One region of the Lachnoclostridium sp. genome, then DNA from elsewhere that is predicted to be linked to it. Evidence: riboswitches for the same ligand, from Rfam matches in the RefSeq annotation. Region 1 holds a riboswitch; the other holds the start of a gene.
The links. A riboswitch is a leader RNA that binds a small molecule or an ion and turns the genes downstream of it on or off. The one in region 1 is predicted to bind glycine.
Positions count from the first base shown of each region.

Region 1 (9,410 bases):
TGAGGAGATGGTTACAATTCCAACTTTCATCTTTCTTTTTTTACCTCCGTTGTTTACTACCCACATGTTCATACCAAATATTTATACAATTTTATAGTAGGCTGTATCCAGCACTATAAAATTGTATGATATCTATTTTGTATGATTAACTCCGATTAAATCTTCAAACTGTTTTACTATAGATTGATTATATTTCGTAAAAGAGATGTTAAGTGGTTTTACTTTGCCTTCCATAAACTCTTCCATACCTTTTCTTAATCCCTTCTCACTGTTTTCTACCAGATAACCATGATGCTCTCTTAAAAAATCACCGGAACCCGGAATATCTGTTGCAACAATAGGAACTCCTAACGTATCTGCTTCTAGTAATACTAACCCGAGTGGTTCACGATCAGATGGTAAAAGAAATAGGTCGCATTGTTTTAGTATGGTAAATGGATTTGAAGTTGATTTTACAATATAAATATCGTTCGCACATTCTAATTTCCTTGAAAAATCTACCGTATTTTTAAATAAGGTACCATAACCACCAATGATGATAAGCTTCGTGTTTGGTTGTTTCTTATGAAACTCATTAAATGCTGACATCAATTTCATATGTCCTTTTTCTGGTGAGAATCGTCCAATCGTTATAAATTTCGTAGAATCACCTTCTAGCATCCTAGTAAAGTCTTCATAAGGAACGGAAAGCTCAGTCTCCTCCTCCATAACAAACGGAAGTTTTGCCTTATCTAAGATTCCATCGACATTATGAGCATTTTGTAAAACTTCTACCTTGTCCATAAAATTACCGACTTTTTTAATGGAGTCTTTCGTTGCTTCACTAACCGCAACAATCTTATCATAGGTTTCAAACGCATGCTTAAGAATATTAAAGTGAAAATTCTTCTTTTCTTTATATTCCTCATACATATCATTATGGACAAAGATAACCTTCCTAGCCTCTGATTGCTGTAAATACAAGGTGATATCTGGAGCATAACCGGTGAAATGCACAATTTCATCGATTCGAACATTGTGAAAACGCTTATCAAAGTCTCTTTGATAGAGTCGATTCAAGCGCTTTTGCAAAAATTTTGAGTCTTTATTAAATCGATAATATAACTTATGGTAAACTGCTTCCATCCATTTCCATTCTATGGTACTTCCGCAAAGTGGCATTAATCCTGTATTCGGTGGTAGAACCGATAAACGCATAGGAGTCTTTGTAAATTGATTTTGCTTAAAAAAGAAATAGTAATTTGCTTTCTCTTTATCTACTAAACTCATAAGATTTAATAAAGAGGTCGTGATGCCGTTCATCGCTAAGTTCGAACAATAGACAAGAATATTTGGCTTTCCATTCCCTTTCGCTTTTTCTTCTTTACATACTTTTTGTCCAAGAAAAACATGCTTTGCAATCTTATTTGCTGCATCGATATTATCATAAGTACAGAATTTTTCTAAAAATTCCTTATCGTCATATGTTTTTGGTAAATTAAATTCTTCGCATAGCTCTGTTACATTCTCTGCTTGCGGAAATGGAAGTGAATCGAGAGGAATGTAGAGACCTCTTTCATCCAGATAATCTTTCCGATCATACGTAAATAAAACAATTTTCTTTCTCGTATTTGCGAAATCAAAAAATACACTAGAATAATCGGTTACCAAAATATCCGCTGAATTTAAGAAATCATACGTTTCATAACCCTCTGGAAAGGGCTTGATGTGTTTATACTCACTAAAATCAAAGCGTCCTTGTAAAAATACATGGAATTTTACATAGAACACCTGATTGTCATTCAGTAGTTTATCAAGTATTGCAAAGTTACAAGCACAAGCTTCTACCTGCTCCGTATTAGTGCTTTCTGTTAAAGTACCACGCCAAGTTGGCATATAGACAATCACTTGTTTGTCTGTTAACTCTAATTCTTTACGAATTATTTCTGCCCGCTCTTTTTGATAAAAGATTGCATTTCTAGGATATCCTTCGCAGAGAATTTTACCCTGGTACGTATTTTCTAGATAATACGCATGAATCATCTTTTCTTTCATGTAGTCGTTTGGATATAATAAATAATCTGTAATCTGAAAATTCTTCTGAATATTCCCCATTGCAAATGCTCGATTTTCGACTTCATACCCCATATGTTTCAGAGGTGTTCCATGCCAAGTGTTTAAATAAACCTGTTCCGGTCTTTTATAAAACCAAGTTGGAAAACTAGTATCATTCACTATATACTTTGCGGTAGCTAACATCTCTAAATATTTTTTCGAATTCATTTCAAGAAGTATGACATTATTTATCTGATACTTCCAAAGCAACTTTTTAACTCTATCTTTATTAGATAAGTTAACGTTAAGGTAGCATTGAAACTTGGAATATTCTTTCTTCGTTAATTCCTTTAACAAGTAAAAAATATTACCAGCTAAATCAGCTCCTGCCTTCGATTCAAACAAAATAGCTGTTTCCTTTATTGGTTTCTTTCGTTTATTCAAATAATACGAATTACGATTGCAAACTTTTCCAGTAGATTTTATCTTGGAAATTTTGCCTTCAATGTTAAAATTCATCGATTTATTCCCCGCTATCCTTTGGTTACTTAGTTTTTTTCTCATTCATTATATAATAAATTGCTACTTATTACAATTTAATTCGTTAATAAACGATATTGTTCTACAGCTGTAGTGAAATAATCATATTCCAAGCTATATAATTTCATTAAATTCCAAAGAGAGATTTTATCCCATAAACATGGCAATTTAATTATACAAAATAAAGAAACCTTATTTGTAACATTACCGTGCTCAATAGTCATACAAATTAGGTTTCCTATTTTATTATCTAACAAAGGGAAGTTGGCTAGGCGTACATTTTATACATAACAAGGAAAAGTCCGCTTCACGAACTTTTCCTTGCCATGTATATATTCTATAATTTTTCTATAATTCTTCTATAAAAACATCTGCAGTAATAATCTTTCCGATACGTTTTACATGACTTGTCATATAAGTAATACCATCTTCTTCGATTTCTACCTCTACAGTTCCACCAGGCATATGAACTTTCACTTTACGGTCTGTTAACCCTAATTTATAGGCAACGTTAGCAGCTGCGCAACTGCTACTACCAGATGATAAGGTATATCCAGCTCCGCGCTCATAGATTTCAATCACGATTTCTTCCCGATTCAATACTTGCATAAACTGCACATTGATTTTATTCGGAAAGTGCTCATCAGACTCAATAAGTTTACCTAAGCTCTTAACTTCCTTCTTCACTAATTCATCTCTTAGAATGACACAATGTGGATTTCCAATGGTTAAGCAGGTAGTAATTACCTTCTGTCCTTGAAATTCCATTGCTTCTTCAATCACTTCTCTAGGTTCACCTGTTACAGGAATCTCATCACTCATATAAGAAACTTTACCCATTGCAACATTTAGGGTGCCATTTTTATCATTGCTGTAATGAATTTCTATTGGTCCTCCTAAGGTATTGATAGTAATAACATCCCCTGTTACATACTTATGGTCTTTTAAAAACTGTGCAAATATACTGATTCCATTCCCACTCTTCTCTGCTTCACTTCCATCTGGATTAAAGATGCGCACATAAATTCCATCTTCCTTTTCGTAAGGTCCCATCAAAATACCGTCAGAACCTACTCCAAAGTGACGGTCACATATTTCACGAATTTGTGAACTTTTCAGTTCATATTCAAATTTTTTGGTATCAAATACTAAATAATCGTTTCCATTTCCGTGATATTTCTCAAAGATAAATTCCATAGTTTAACCCCTTTCAGTTATGTAACATACAAAAATACATTCTTTTTCTGTTTTTCTATCATTATATTTAATGCTTAAACTTGATTTCTTAATTACTATTTTTATCATTGTATCTTTCTATATTGAGCATTATAACAAGTTTTTCTTCCTAATTAGTATTGCAAGCTATGCTATAAGTTTCTTTTTCTACTCAATATTGCGTTCATTGCAACATGCTTTACTACTTTGCTTTGCAAGCATTTCTGATAAGCTTACCTTCCACTTTGTTTTGTAAGCATTATCTCACTACTTATATAATACACAACATATTTTAACTATAACATATCCATTTCTGCTCGACATATTGCATTTTCTGCTCTTTTATATATCATAGAATTAGATTTACAGGCTTCTTAAAGTTATAGAACTTTTACTGTCAAGTATTAGTCATGAATTATTGTAATTATTTTACTTATAAAAAACATTTGCAAAATTATGAAAAGTATATTAACATACTAACTATTAATAAAATTCAGATGAAGATAGTGGGAGAGCGATGTTTCTACATCCACCGAAGAAGTAAATCTTTCAGGTACCTAATCAGTCGATTTGATTAGAGATGACCGCTATTGGATGAAGCCTTGGAGAGACTCGATAAGAGCACCGAAGGAGCAAGCCGAAAGGTCAAACTCTCAGGTAAAAGGACAGGGATGGGTAACATATTTTACAAATATCAGTTTATATATTAATCTGACTTATATCTTATCTTTTCCCATTTATATCTCCAAAAATTTACTTAAAGGAGAGGCGCTTTACATTGCCTTTCAATGATGCATAAAAATGGAGGATTAAAATGGATCAATTCACTAAAGTTCTAAATCAAATTGACTCTTTCGTATGGGGGGCACCACTTTTAATATTATTAGTTGGAACCGGAGTCTATCTTACCGTACGTCTTGGATTACTTCAAGTATTCAAATTACCACTGGCATTAAAATATCTATTTTCAAAAGAAGAGGGAGATGCTAAGGCAGAAGGTGATGTAAGCAGTTTTGCAGCATTATGTACTGCTTTAGCTGCAACCATTGGTACTGGCAATATTGTGGGTGTTGCAACTGCAATTAAAGTCGGAGGTCCTGGTGCGCTTTTCTGGATGTGGGTAGCAGCTTTTTTTGGTATGGCAACCAAATATGCAGAAGGATTATTAGCTGTTAAATATCGTGTTGTAGATGGCAATGGGCAGATGTCTGGTGGGCCTATGTATTATATAGAAAAAGGATTAGGACTTAAATGGTTAGCTAAATTATTTGCTTTCTTTGGTATTGGGGTAGCTTTCTTTGGAATTGGAACGTTTGCTCAAATTAATTCCATAACCCAAGCAACGAAAGTAGCCTTTCATGTACCGATCGTAGTATCTGCAACAATAGTTACAATTCTTGTTGCATTGGTTACCTTAAATGGTATAAAGAGGATATCAAAAGTAGCTGAAATCATTGTACCTTTTATGGCTATTTTTTATATTTTAAGCTCTATTGTTATCTTACTATTAAATGCAAAATTACTTCCTGGTGCGATTGAACTAGTTATTAAGAGTGCATTTACACCAGTTGCGGCTGCGGGTGGATTCTTAGGGTCTACAGTGAAACAAGCCTTACAAAATGGTGTTGCTAGAGGTGTTTTCTCGAATGAATCAGGTCTTGGAAGTGCCCCTATTGCAGCAGCGGCAGCAAAAACCAAATCCTGTGTTCGTCAAGGGTTAATCTCAATGACTGGTACTTTTATTGATACTATTGTGGTATGTACAATGACTGGTTTGGTTTTGATAGTAACACAATCTTGGCAATTAGATCTAGAAGGAGCAGCTATTACAAATTATGCGTTTGCAGCTGGATTACCTACAGCTAATTTAGGCAAATTTATCGTGACAATTGGTTTAGTTTTCTTTGCTTTTACAACGATTATTGGTTGGAACTATTATGGAGAACGTTGTACGGAATATCTATTTGGAATAAAAGCAATCAAAATTTATCGATATATATTTATTGCATTAGTAGCAATCGGAGCTTATATAAAACTTGATTTAGTATGGATAATTGCAGATATTGTGAACGCTCTAATGGCAATTCCTAATCTAATTGGTTTGTTAGGATTAAGGAAAGTGGTACTCTCAGAAACTAGGGCTTATTTTAAAAATATATAAGAGGAACTTTAATTATCATAAGATGAACTATAATTATCATCTGAAGGAAAGGAACCTAAAATGTAATCTTACGTTTTTCGGTTCCTTTTTGTATATAAGTCTTCTTCTACTCAATATTGCACGATGTACGATAAGTCTCTACTTTGCTTAGCAGGCATTATCCTACTACCTATATGATATACAACACATTTTAACTATAATATATCTATTTCTACTTGGCATATTGCATTTTCTGCTCTTTTATATTATCATAGGACTAGTTAGGATTAGTATAGGATTAGTTTTTTATATAGTGTTTTTATATAGTAATCTATTAGGAAGGAATGACAAGGAGCGACATGGATCAAAACAACAAACGTGGTTACCTTAATGACCAATTTCGATTTTTTCATCTAAAAGATTCCCATACAGCACCGATAGAATATCATTATCATGACTTTCAAAAAATTGTCATCTTTTTCTCTGGTAATGTAACCTATATGGTTGAGGGTAAGGTTTATCAATTACTACCTTGGGATATCTTACTCATTAATCACCATGAGATGCATAAGCCAATCATTCAACCAGGAGTTCCATATGATCGTATTATTTTATGGTTGAATCGAGATTACCTCATACAGGATTCCTTAAAACAATATCATCTTGATGATTGCTTTCAGGAAACGGTATCGAAAAAAAGTAATCTTTTGCGTACCGAATCGAAATACAGAATGAAATTCTCATACCTCTTACAGGAACTTGAAGACTCCTTTCATTCCAAAGAATATGCGAGTGAGTTGTATACCAATACACTTTTTATGCAACTTATGATATTAATGAATCGAATGTTAGATTCTGCTCCTCTCATAGAAACACAATCTAGTATTCAATCAAATAAACATGTAGATTCTCTTATTTCTTATATTTCGGAAAATCTATCCGGTGATCTAAGCATCGAGGCATTATCCAAAGCCTTATACTTAAGTTCCTCCTATCTTATGCATAAATTCAAAGAAGTGACTGGAACATCACTTCACAATTATATAACAAAAAAAAGGCTTACAAATGCCTTAGAATTAATGCGAGATGGTACTCCAATTACAACAGCAAGTTTACAGAGTGGTTATAGCGACTATTCCACCTTTTTACGTACATTTCGTAAGGTGTATCATTGTACACCGACCGAATACGTAACAGGTAAATTACAAACCTCTCCGTTTCAAGGGCAGGAATATAGAGAGTAATCTGTCTGTATTATACTTACCAATATTTAATTGGTTTTATATATGTTAAATCTATAACCAAATTTGTGTTAAATCAGATTATAAACATATTGTTCAATTGATGATAGATTGCATTTTCTAATACATCGTTGAATAAACTACTTTAGAATTTTCGTTAAAAAAGACCTCCTAAAGTAGATTTTGGTTATTTACCATGTCTACTTTAGGAGGATCCTATCAACCATTCACCCGCTGGTCTTTTCGTGTGTATGTGCGCACACACACTCTTTTTGTCATCCTTACAATCACTTTTACAATTACTTCTCATAATACGTCATTCCGTTATAATCTTTTTCATGGTCGGTATTGTACCTAACATAAATGAACAGTCTGTTCTTGTTCGCTATATTTATGTAATCTAAAAAACATACATTCTATTTTAGAAAATTGATCTTTATCATCATATTCGTCTAAATTATTGTTTTTTAGCTCCCCAAAAGTACATTTCCCCATTTTCGTCTTTATTAAAGGTGTAGCTCTCATCAATCCAAGTATGATGAAATTTAGTTTCTGATATCGGATACATAGGTATCATATATTCATCATCTAGAATAAAAAACATTTTTTCTTTGTCCCTTCCTACAGTGAGTTTTATGCCGTCCCCTTTATATACCCCCATATATCCTTCATATAGTTTGGAATCTAAAGCATATTCGAGCGGCCTACCTGGAAAGCTATACTCCTCTTGAAATACTATTGCAGCAAGGATATCTGCAATACGCCACACTGCTGTAAATCCATAATTACTTAATACGATAATGCTTATTTCTTCATCGACATATCTATGAAATTCAGTTGTGGCTCCTAAGCCACCACCATCATGGCTTATCCTATTACGTCCGTACATTTTATCGATAAACCATCCATAACCATAATCATTATCTTCCGTACTTCTTTCTCCGGAATTTGCATATGGTGAAAATATTGTATCAAGAGTTGTTTTAGAAACAAGCTCTCCGTTGTATAAAGCCCTGTCCCATAATAGCATATCCTCAACTGTAGAATAGATGTCTCCAGATCCAAAAGTTGCATCCATGTTCACATAATCATTATGTATTAACTCATTATCATTCAAATAATACCCATTCGCTAGCCCCGGTACAATTACTTTGTTTCTTTCATTGCCGGTATTCTTCATATTTAAAGGTTCAAAAATATTTTTCTTCAAAAATTCATCATAACTTATACCTGAAACATTTTCAATAATACATGCAAGTAAATAGTAGCCATAGTTAGAATAATTCCACTTCTCTCCCGGTTCACACAAAAGCGGTTTATCTTTAAAGAAATTAAACATATCTTCATGTTTATGTTTTGATTTGCTATATAATATTGGAAAGCCTTCTCTAAATAAATATTGCAGGCCGGAAGTATGAGTTAAAAGATGATGTATCGTAATTCTTTTATCAAATTGATGAAATTCAGGAAAATAATTAGTAATGCTATCATTAACATCTAATAAGCCTTTTTCCTGTAACATCATTACTGACATAGCAGTAAATTGTTTTGTTATGGAACAAATTCTAAACTTTGTTAGTGATGTATTGGGAACGCTATGTTCTATAGAAGCCTTTCCATAACCTTTTTTAATAATAGTCTCACCCTTTTTAGCTACTAATATCGAACCACTAAATGCCCATGTATTACAGTATAATTCCATAAAGTCATTTATTTTTGTTGCTAGTAAACTGTTCATTACTACACTCCTTATTCACATGCTTTATTTTTGAAATAATTGATTATTCTCACCCATATGCAATAATCTTGTTATACTCTCCTTTTCATATTTTGTTATGAAATTACAAGTTTTTCATATTACATATTTGTTAATTTATATGATATCGATATTCTATAGTACTATACAGATAATGTCAAATTAAGGTATGATTTCTCAACAATCATGGGGTTTTCATTATAAACAAATCTATCTAGAATCATATTTTCAAAAAAAGCTCAGTTCGGTAAAAATATTGGTACTGTACGTTAAAGAAGGAGCGCATGTCCTCCTTCCTTAATTGAAGTTAATATAAAATCTCGTGAGCAGCCTATAATTTTATTCTTGAAATATCCACACGCCTTTCCCTGTTCCGTCTTCAAGCATATAATCGTTTTTTTCATCCTTTGTTATCTTTGTATATTCTCCATATTTTTTAGTGTTATCTCTACCAAATAGATTTCCGTAGTGCATTTTATAATAA
Region 1 covers NZ_DAMADT010000006.1:58,809-68,218, forward strand. Annotated here, with positions in the region: gene RTP52_RS06235 (polysaccharide pyruvyl transferase family protein) at 1-30, opposite strand, end outside; gene RTP52_RS06240 (glycosyltransferase) at 133-2,553, opposite strand; gene dapF (diaminopimelate epimerase) at 2,923-3,771, opposite strand; glycine riboswitch at 4,382-4,468, shown strand; gene RTP52_RS06250 (alanine/glycine:cation symporter family protein) at 4,604-5,950, shown strand; gene RTP52_RS06255 (AraC family transcriptional regulator) at 6,289-7,173, shown strand; gene RTP52_RS06260 (serine hydrolase domain-containing protein) at 7,628-8,908, opposite strand; gene RTP52_RS06265 (DUF4362 domain-containing protein) at 9,337-9,410, opposite strand, start outside.

Region 2 (9,410 bases), on a different contig from region 1:
ACCACAACTTGCTGGCGGGAGCTATTACTAAATGATTGAATCACCAGTCTTTTTTGTTTTCTTAAATTTCTAAAATTATATCCTAAAGAACCAGTGATTATTTCTTTGTGAAAATCATACATATAAAGACTTTCAGAAGTATATGATAGTATATAGAGGCAAAATGCCACGTAGTGGAAATGAGGTAGAGCTGGTAGCGTAATCAGATTTCGAATAACCACTTTGACTCAAAAATAAACAAAAGCAATGTGATATATATAAAAATGCAAATAAACAGAGTAACTTGGATTTGATGCATGAGAAAAATAAAAAATAAAATTAAAGAGGTGGAAGATAGTATGTTAGAGAGTGAAAAATTTGAATCTAATGTCAGAAATTATTGCAGACATTTTCCTAAAGTATTCACAAAGGCTAAATTATGCAAAATGTATACACCAGAAGGTGAGGAATACTTAGACTTTTTTAGCGGTGCTGGTACGCTTAATTATGGTCATAACAATGAATATATTATGGAGCGTATTATCAATTATATAAAAGATGATGGAATTTTACATGCGCTTGATATGTATACTACAGCCAAATGTGATTTTATTAAAAAATTTCAAGACTGCATTTTAGCTCCTAGAAATTACAATTATAAAATGATGTTTTGTGGCCCTTCTGGAACAAATGCAAATGAGGCTGCTTTAAAAATAGCTCGTAAATATACTGGAAGAAAAAATGTAATTGCTTTTATGGGCGCTTTTCATGGAATGTCGTTAGGAAGTTTGGCATTGACAAGTTCACTATTTGCGCGTAATGGTGCAGGTGTACAACTAGAGAATACAATATTTGTTCCATATTGTAGAAAAGGTTTTGATTCGTTAGAATATATTAAAATGATCTTGAATGATGATCATTCCGGAATAGAAAAGCCAGCAGCTATATTTGTTGAAACCGTTCAATGTGAAGGTGGTGTTCAAGTTGCTGATTTTGAATGGCTAAAAGAACTAGATAAAATATGTAAAGAAAATCATATCCTTTTAGTTTGCGATGATATACAGGTTGGTTGTGGGCGTACAGGTACGTTTTTTTCGTTTGAACAAGCCGGAATCGAACCAGATATGGTTACGCTATCGAAATCGATTAGCGGTGGAGGTCTACCTATGTCATTACTCCTTCTTAAACCAGAGATTGATTGCTTAGAACCAGGAGAGCATTCTGGTACATTTCGAGGAAATCAACTAGCATTTATAGGAGCTAGTGCTGCAATAGATTATGCAATAGAACATAAATTATGGGATAAAGTACAAAATGACGAAAAGTATGTGAAAGAATACATAGAACAGAATATACTGCCGATTAATAATAAAATACAATATCGCGGAAAAGGACTTATTTTTGGAATTGATTTTTCAAATTTCAATAATGAAAAATTAACAGATGAAATATCAAAAGAATGTTTTGCAAATGGACTAATCATTGAATTGGCAGGAAGAAAAGATAGTGTATTAAAAATTATACCACCTTTAATTATTAGTAGAGACGAACTTACAGCAGGTCTTAATATTATTAAAAAATCCATTCAAGCCTGTGTATAATGAATAAAAGGATGATCTATCATGGTGATTGGAACTGGAATTTTGAGTTAGCAATAACAGTTAGCAAAAACGATTGACAGTGTCAAAATAGTCTGATAATATCAATATTAATAACGGATGATGAATACGGAAGAGAGCACAAGACTGTGCCGCCGAAGGGGAACGCAGAAACTCTCAGGCAAAAGGATCGGATTCGGACGTAACTCTGGAGAACATTTATATACCGAAGAAGTCAATCTTTCAGGTAAAAGGACAGAAGCAGGCAGGAATATCCTATATGGATATTTCTTTCTGTCTTTTTTTTTATGGATAAAAGGTTGACGTTCCTGTATTGAAACAGAAAGCATGTTTCAATAATTAGATTTACGGTGCAAAGAGTACACCTTTTATGAGAAATAACTACGCCACTATATTATCAGATAAATTTAAGGAGGATTAAGACATGGAACTAAAAACACCGCTTTACGAAATGCATCTGAAACTTCATGGCAAAATGGTCCCTTTTGCTGGATATCTCCTTCCCATCCAATATGAGGAGGGAATCATAAAGGAGCATATGGCAGTAAGAACAAGGGCAGGGATTTTTGATGTTTCTCATATGGGGGAGATACGCTGTAGAGGGAAAGATGCTCTTAGGAATCTGCAGCAGTTACTGACCAATGATTTTACCGATATGGCGAATGGTCAGGCAAGATACAGTCCTATGTGTAATGAGCAAGGGGGTACGGTGGATGATCTGATTGTATATAAGGAAAAAGAAGAGGAGTACTTAATCGTCGTAAATGCTTCTAATAAAGAAAAGGATTACCGATGGATGCTAGAGCATAAATTTGGAGAGGTGGTGTTTGAAGATATTTCTGATAAAATCTCACAAATTGCCTTGCAGGGTCCTAAGTCTCAGGAAATACTTATAAAGCTATCAACAGACATTCCCGAAAAGTACTATCATGCTGTTTTTGATGGAATGGTGGCTGGGATTCCATGCATGATATCCAGAACCGGTTATACAGGGGAAGACGGATTTGAACTTTATTTCGATAATACATATGCTATTACAATGTGGGAAACGCTTATGGAGGCAGGAAAAGAATACGGACTGATTCCTTGTGGGCTGGGGGCAAGAGATACCCTGAGGCTGGAGGCAGGCATGCCGCTGTACGGACATGAGATGAATGATGAGATTAATCCGGTGGAAGCCGGTCTTTCGTTTGCTGTGAAAATGCAGAAGGAGGATTTCATCGGTAAAAACCATTTGCCAGATAAGGATTCCCTCATGAGAAAACGAGTAGGCTTAAGGGTAACAGGGCGGGGAATCATACGGGAACAGGAAGATGTACTTGTAGACGGGAAGAAAGTGGGCTTTACAACATCAGGAACCCATTGCCCATATCTGGGCTACCCGGTGGCCATGGCTATCCTTAATAAAGAATATATAAAAGTAGGTACAAAAGTAACGGTAATTGTCAGGGGAAGAGAAGTAGAGGCAGAAGTGGTGCCCCTTCCATTTTATAAGAGAACAAAATAATCCATCAAGGAAAAGGAGAATTTATCATGAAGGTATTAGAAAACTTGGTTTACACAAAAACACATGAATGGGTAAGGTTTGAGGATGAAACAACAGCCTTAGTCGGCCTTACGGATTATGCGCAGCAGACGTTAGGACAGCTTGTCTTTGTTAATCTTCCGGAAGAGGGTGACGAAACGGTAACCGGAGAAAGTTTTGCCGATGTGGAGTCAGTAAAAGCTGTTTCGGATGTCTATTGCCCAGTAACCGGAGTCGTATCGGAAATTAACGAAGAACTTCTTGATGCACCGGAAAAGATCAATGAGACTCCTTATGAAGCCTGGTTTGCAAAGATAACCGGTATTACGGAGAAAGAAGAATTCTTAAGTCCAGAGGAATACGAAGAATTTGTAAAAAAAGAAATGGAATAAAGGAGATCTGCATATGGGTTCATTTGTACCAGCAACCGATCTTGACAGAAAAGAAATGCTGTCAGTGATTGGAATTGAGAGCATAGAAGACCTTTTTGGGCAGCTTCCGCAGGAAGTTATGTTAAAGGATGGGTTGAACCTTCCGCGTGGAATGTCTGAAATGGAAGTATGTAAGGAAATGGAAGGTATTGCAGCGAAAAATAAGGTATTTCCGGTCATTTTTAGGGGGGTCGGTGCATACAGGCACTATATTCCGGCTGTTGTGAAAAGCGTGTTATCCAAGGAAACTCTATACACTGCTTATACCCCATATCAGGCGGAAATCAGCCAGGGAATCTTACAATCCATATTTGAATACCAGACAATGATTTGTGAACTTACTGGGATGGACACGGCCAATGCTTCCGTGTATGACGGTGCGGCTGCGGCAGCAGAAGCGGTAGCTATGTGCAGGGACAGAAAGAAAACAAGGGCCTTTGTTTCCGCTGCGGTTCATCCTCAGGTAATGGAGACCATAAAGACCTATTGTTTTGGAAATGGGATGGAGTTGACTGTTATTCCTGAAAAAGACGGTATGACGGATCTTAATTTTTTAAAAGAACATATTGATCGTCAAACCGCATGTGTATATATTCAGAATCCAAATTATTACGGTAGTCTGGAACTAGCTGGAGAAATCGGAAGCATAACTAAGGAAGCTGATGCAAAGTATATCATGGGCGTAAATCCAATTTCCTTAGGTGTTATAAAGACACCAGAAGAATATGGTGCTGATATTGCAGTGGGAGAGGGGCAGCCCCTCGGATTGCCGCTTTCATTCGGTGGGCCATATATCGGATTTATGGCATGTACGAAAGAACTGACCAGAAAATTGCCGGGAAGGATCGTCGGAGAAACCGTTGATTTCAATGGAAAAACAGGATATGTTCTAACCCTTCAGGCAAGAGAACAGCATATCCGAAGAGAAAAAGCATTAAGCAACATCTGCTCAAACCAGGCACTTTGTGCATTGGCAGTGGGAGTTTATTTATCTGCTATGGGAGCAGAAGGACTGAAGCAGACAGCCATACAGTGTATGTCAAAGGCGCATTATATGGCAAACCAATTAGAAGCAATCGGGTATCCTGTTATAAATCGCGGGGAATTCTTCCACGAATTTGTAACCATTTCAAAGATTCCAGTAGAAAAGGTGATGAGTGTACTGGAAGATGCGGGAATTCTTGGCGGTTATCCATTAACTGGCGAAAGAGCCGGGCAAATCTTATGGTGCTGTACGGAAATGAATGCAAAAGATGACATCGATCGTGTCATTGGCATTCTGAAGGAGGTGTAGGTTATGCTGATATTTGAAAAAGGGCAGGAAGGAAGAAAGATGAGTATTCTGCCAGAATGTGATGTGCCGGTTAACCTGCCAGAGGAAAGCAGCCGGAGAAAAAAGAGACTGCACCTTCCAAACGTGTCTGAAAATGAGATAAGTAGGCATTATACAGAAGCAGCAAAAAAGGCATATGGCGTAAATGATGGCTTTTATCCTTTGGGCTCCTGCACCATGAAATATAATCCCAAGATCAATGAATACATAGCATCGCTTCCTGGATTTGCGCAGATTCATCCGCTACAGTCGGAGCATACGGTGCAGGGTTGCATGGAGGTATTAAAAACTGCAGAGCGATACCTGTGTGAGATAACCGGAATGGACCGTATATCCTTTCAGCCAGCAGCAGGAGCCCACGGTGAATTTACCGGGCTTTTGCTGATAAAAGCATATCATGAAAGCCGTGGTGACGGGAAAAGAACGAAACTCATAGTACCAGATTCTGCACATGGAACCAATCCTGCAAGTGCATCAATGGTTGGATTTTCGGTAATTAGTATCCCGTCCGGGGAAGATGGAGGAGTAGATTTAGAGGAACTAAAAAAGGCAGTCGGGGAAGATACAGCAGGACTGATGCTGACCAATCCTAATACCTTAGGTCTTTTTGATAAAAATATACTCGAAATCACCAAAATCATTCATGAGGCCGGAGGACTGGCTTACTACGACGGAGCAAATTTAAACGCTGTCATGGGCATGATAAGACCAGGGGATATGGGGTTTGATGTAGTCCATCTGAATCTTCATAAAACCTTTTCCACTCCCCATGGAGGCGGTGGTCCGGGCAGTGGACCTGTAGGCTGCAAGAATCTCCTGTCTGAATTTTTACCAAATAACCTGGTGGAGGAAGAAAACGGATATCTGTTTAAAAGTCCTGTTCAAAGTATCGGACAGGTGAAAAGCTTTTACGGAAACTTTCTAATTGTGGTTAGAGCCATGACGTATCTGTTCATGCTTGGAAAGGAAGGAATCTCGGAAGCTTCAAAGCATGCGGTACTGAACGCCAATTATATGATGGCAAAATTAAAGGATGTATATGACATGGCATATCCTGGATCCTGTATGCATGAATTTGTCATGAGCCTTATAAGGCTTAAAAAAGAAAATGGGATATCAGCTATGGACATATCAAAAGGACTTTTGGACTATGGAATCCATCCACCGACCATGTATTTTCCGCTAAGCGTACCAGAAGCGTTAATGGTGGAGCCTACGGAAACGGAATCAAAAGAAACCTTAGATCAGGTGATTTCTGTATTTCGTAGCCTATATGAGACAGCTAAATTAAATCCGGAAATCCTTCATAAAGCCCCAGTCAATACGTCAGTCACCAGACTTGATGAAGTAAGAGCAGCCAGAAATTTAATATTAAGATATGACTTCTCAGATAAGGATGCAGAGAAAGATGATACAAAAAATTAATTATTTAAACGGAAGCAGTAATGACCCGTATCAAAACCTTGCCATAGAGGAGTACTTATTAGAAACAGTAGAGCAGGATACTTGCTTTCTTTACCTTTGGCAGAATGAAAATACTGTTGTAATTGGAAGAAACCAGAATCCATGGAAGGAATGCAGAATTCAAGAACTTGAGCAGGATGGCGGACATCTGGTGAGAAGGCTTTCAGGAGGAGGCGCCGTATTCCATGATCTTGGCAATCTTAATTTTACGTTTCTTGTCCACAAGTGTCATTATGATCTGGATAAACAGCTGGAGGTCATTCTATGTGCGGTCAAAAAGCTGGGAATCCATGCAGAAAAATCAGGACGAAATGATATTACCATATCTGGAAGGAAGTTTTCTGGCAATGCCTTTTATACCAGAGGGGAGAAGTGTTATCATCATGGAACCCTACTGGTAAGTGCAGATATGCAGAAGCTTTCTAAATATCTGCAGGTTTCAAAGGATAAGCTGGCTTTAAAAGGAGTGGATTCTGTTCGATCCAGGGTAGCTAATCTTTCTGATTATCAGACTGGACTGACCATTACTATGCTAAAAGAAAAGCTTCTGGAGGCATTTGAAGAAACCTATGGATATAAGGCGGTTTACTGTAAACAGGAGGATTTGGACCAGAAAGCATTGTCAAACGGAAGAAAGAAGTTCTCGGATTTCTCCTGGCTGTACGGACGTAACATGGATTTTCAGTATGAACTGTCAAAACAGTTTGCATGGGGAAATGTAATCTGGCAGTTTCAGGTGAGCTGCGGAATCATAAAGGATTTGCAATTATTTTCCGATTCCATGGAGCCAGATCTTGTGGAAATGCTCCCTAGGCTTATAAAGGGAAGTAGATATGAGAATAAGGATATCTGTAATAAACTGAATCAGGTTCCTGCTAAGACCCAAGCACAATCAATCATAATAAAAGATTTAATAGAGTTTTTTGCTAATGCCCAAATTTAGGAGACAAGTAAGAAGTGTGAAAGAAATCTGCGATTTCTTTCACACAGAAGTTTGTACCTGCGTAATCCATAGAACAAATTTCACATGAGCAAAGAACGTTGTAGGAAAAGAGGATAGGATGGAGAAAATATATGATCTACTTGTTATTGGCGCAGGCCCTGGAGGATATGTAGCAGCGATTAAGGCAGCTAAGATGGGAATGAAGGTAGCGGTGGTAGAAAACCGGGAAGTCGGAGGTACCTGCTTAAACCGCGGCTGCGTTCCGGCAAAAGCAATGCTGCATGCTGCAAAATTATATCAGGAGGTTGTGTCCGGAGAACAGTTCGGAATTCTCGTGGAAGAGGTAAGCTTTGATTACGGCAAAGTGATGTCCTATAAAAATGAGACTTCTGAAAGTCTCAGACTTGGAGTAGAACAGCTCCTTAAGGGAAATAAAGTGGAACGGATCCATGGGATCGGGACGCTTATGAAGGATAGAAGAGTTAGAATTAAGACAAAGGAAGGAGAAGAAATTCTTCAGGCGAAAAATATATTGCTGGCAACAGGATCGAAGCCTGTTCTTCCGCCCATTGAAGGAATCCATCTTCCTGGAATCATGACCAGCGATGAGATGTTTCAGCTTGATCATGTACCGGAAAGCCTGCTTATTATAGGTGGCGGGGTCATAGGAGTAGAGTTTGCTACGGTATTCTCTTCCTGTGGTTCCAAAGTCACATTGTTGGAGGCGGAAGAAAGACTTCTACCCAGTCTTGATAAGGAAATCTCACAGAATGTAAAGCTGCTTTTGAAAAAGAGAGGTGTTGACATTCATACCAGAGCATTTGTTCAGAGAATAGAAAAGGAGGACTGTGAGTTTCTCTGTACCTTTTTAGAGAAGGGAAAGGATCAGGAAAAAACCGAGGTCCGAAAGATTCCATATCTGCTTTCAGCCACCGGACGAATCCCAAATACAGATGGTCTGCTGGAGGAGTTAACATTACTGGAAATGGACAGGGGCAGGATTTTGGTAAATGAAAATTTTGAAACAAGCATGCCTAACGTGTTTGCCATCGGTGACGTTATTGGTGGAAGCCAACTGGCACATGTTGCAAGTTCTCAGGGTATCTGTGCAGTGGAACGAATGAATGGGAAAGAACCGTCAATTGATTTATCAGTAGTTCCATCCTGTGTTTATACCGATCCTGAAATTGCATGTGTCGGAATAACAGAACAGGAAGCAATAGAGAAAGGAATCAAGATCGTTACAGGAAAATTTTTAACACATGCCAACAGTAAATCATTGATAACAAAGGAAGAGAGAGGCTTTGTTAAAGTTGTAATAGATAAGGAAACGAACGTATTACTGGGAGCACAGATGATGTGCGCCAGAGCTACAGATATGATCGGTGAGATGGGAACTGCCATTTCCAATAAACTTACTGTAATGCAGCTTTTAAAGGCTATGCGGGCACATCCTACCTATAATGAATCCATAGCGGAAGCGCTTAATGACTGTAACTATGGTGCGATTCATGCGTTGCCGCGCAGGTAAGAAGATATAGATATTACGTTTGCTTTTTTAGTTAGAATAAAATAATTCCAATTGAACATAGCGTTAGTTTCTTGTATACTTATATTATATAAAGAAAGTTAATGAGATTTAACAATAATCCTCTAGTCACCTAAATGGGAATAGAGGATTATTGTTATTATAAAAATGTTTGGGAATTAGCTTAAAGTTACAGATTGAGTACTTAAGTTAAATATTGATAGCGTATAGGAGAAACAGATACATGTGTGCAAAAAGAAAAGAACCCTTTGATTATAAGAATAAACAAGAATTTCAAGAGAAATTAGTTGAGTGGATTGGTGATGTGTTGTATGACCTTCTGCCTGAACATGGTTATGAGATTCGAGATGAGCAGATATTTACGGCTTTTAAAATTGCAGATGCCGTTTGCAATAAAAACGTTCACTTAGCGGAGGCAGGGCTTGGAACAGGGAAAACATTCGCCTATTTGCTATCAGCAATTCCTTATGCTCGCTTTACTGGAAAACCTGTAGTGATTGCGTGTGCTACCACAGCACTTCAGGAGCAACTTGCAGGCTCAGAAGGAGATATTAGAACGCTATCTAG
Region 2 covers NZ_DAMADT010000009.1:127,129-136,538, reverse strand. Annotated here, with positions in the region: gene ectB (diaminobutyrate--2-oxoglutarate transaminase) at 297-1,580, shown strand; glycine riboswitch at 1,698-1,780, shown strand; gene gcvT (glycine cleavage system aminomethyltransferase GcvT) at 2,023-3,105, shown strand; gene gcvH (glycine cleavage system protein GcvH) at 3,132-3,515, shown strand; gene gcvPA (aminomethyl-transferring glycine dehydrogenase subunit GcvPA) at 3,529-4,848, shown strand; gene gcvPB (aminomethyl-transferring glycine dehydrogenase subunit GcvPB) at 4,852-6,312, shown strand; gene RTP52_RS08600 (lipoate--protein ligase) at 6,296-7,294, shown strand; gene lpdA (dihydrolipoyl dehydrogenase) at 7,413-8,825, shown strand; gene RTP52_RS08590 (ATP-dependent DNA helicase) at 9,067-9,410, shown strand, end outside.
Region 2: linked by a shared signal. The riboswitch ahead of gcvT (glycine cleavage system aminomethyltransferase GcvT) and the one ahead of RTP52_RS06250 (alanine/glycine:cation symporter family protein) in region 1 are both predicted to bind glycine.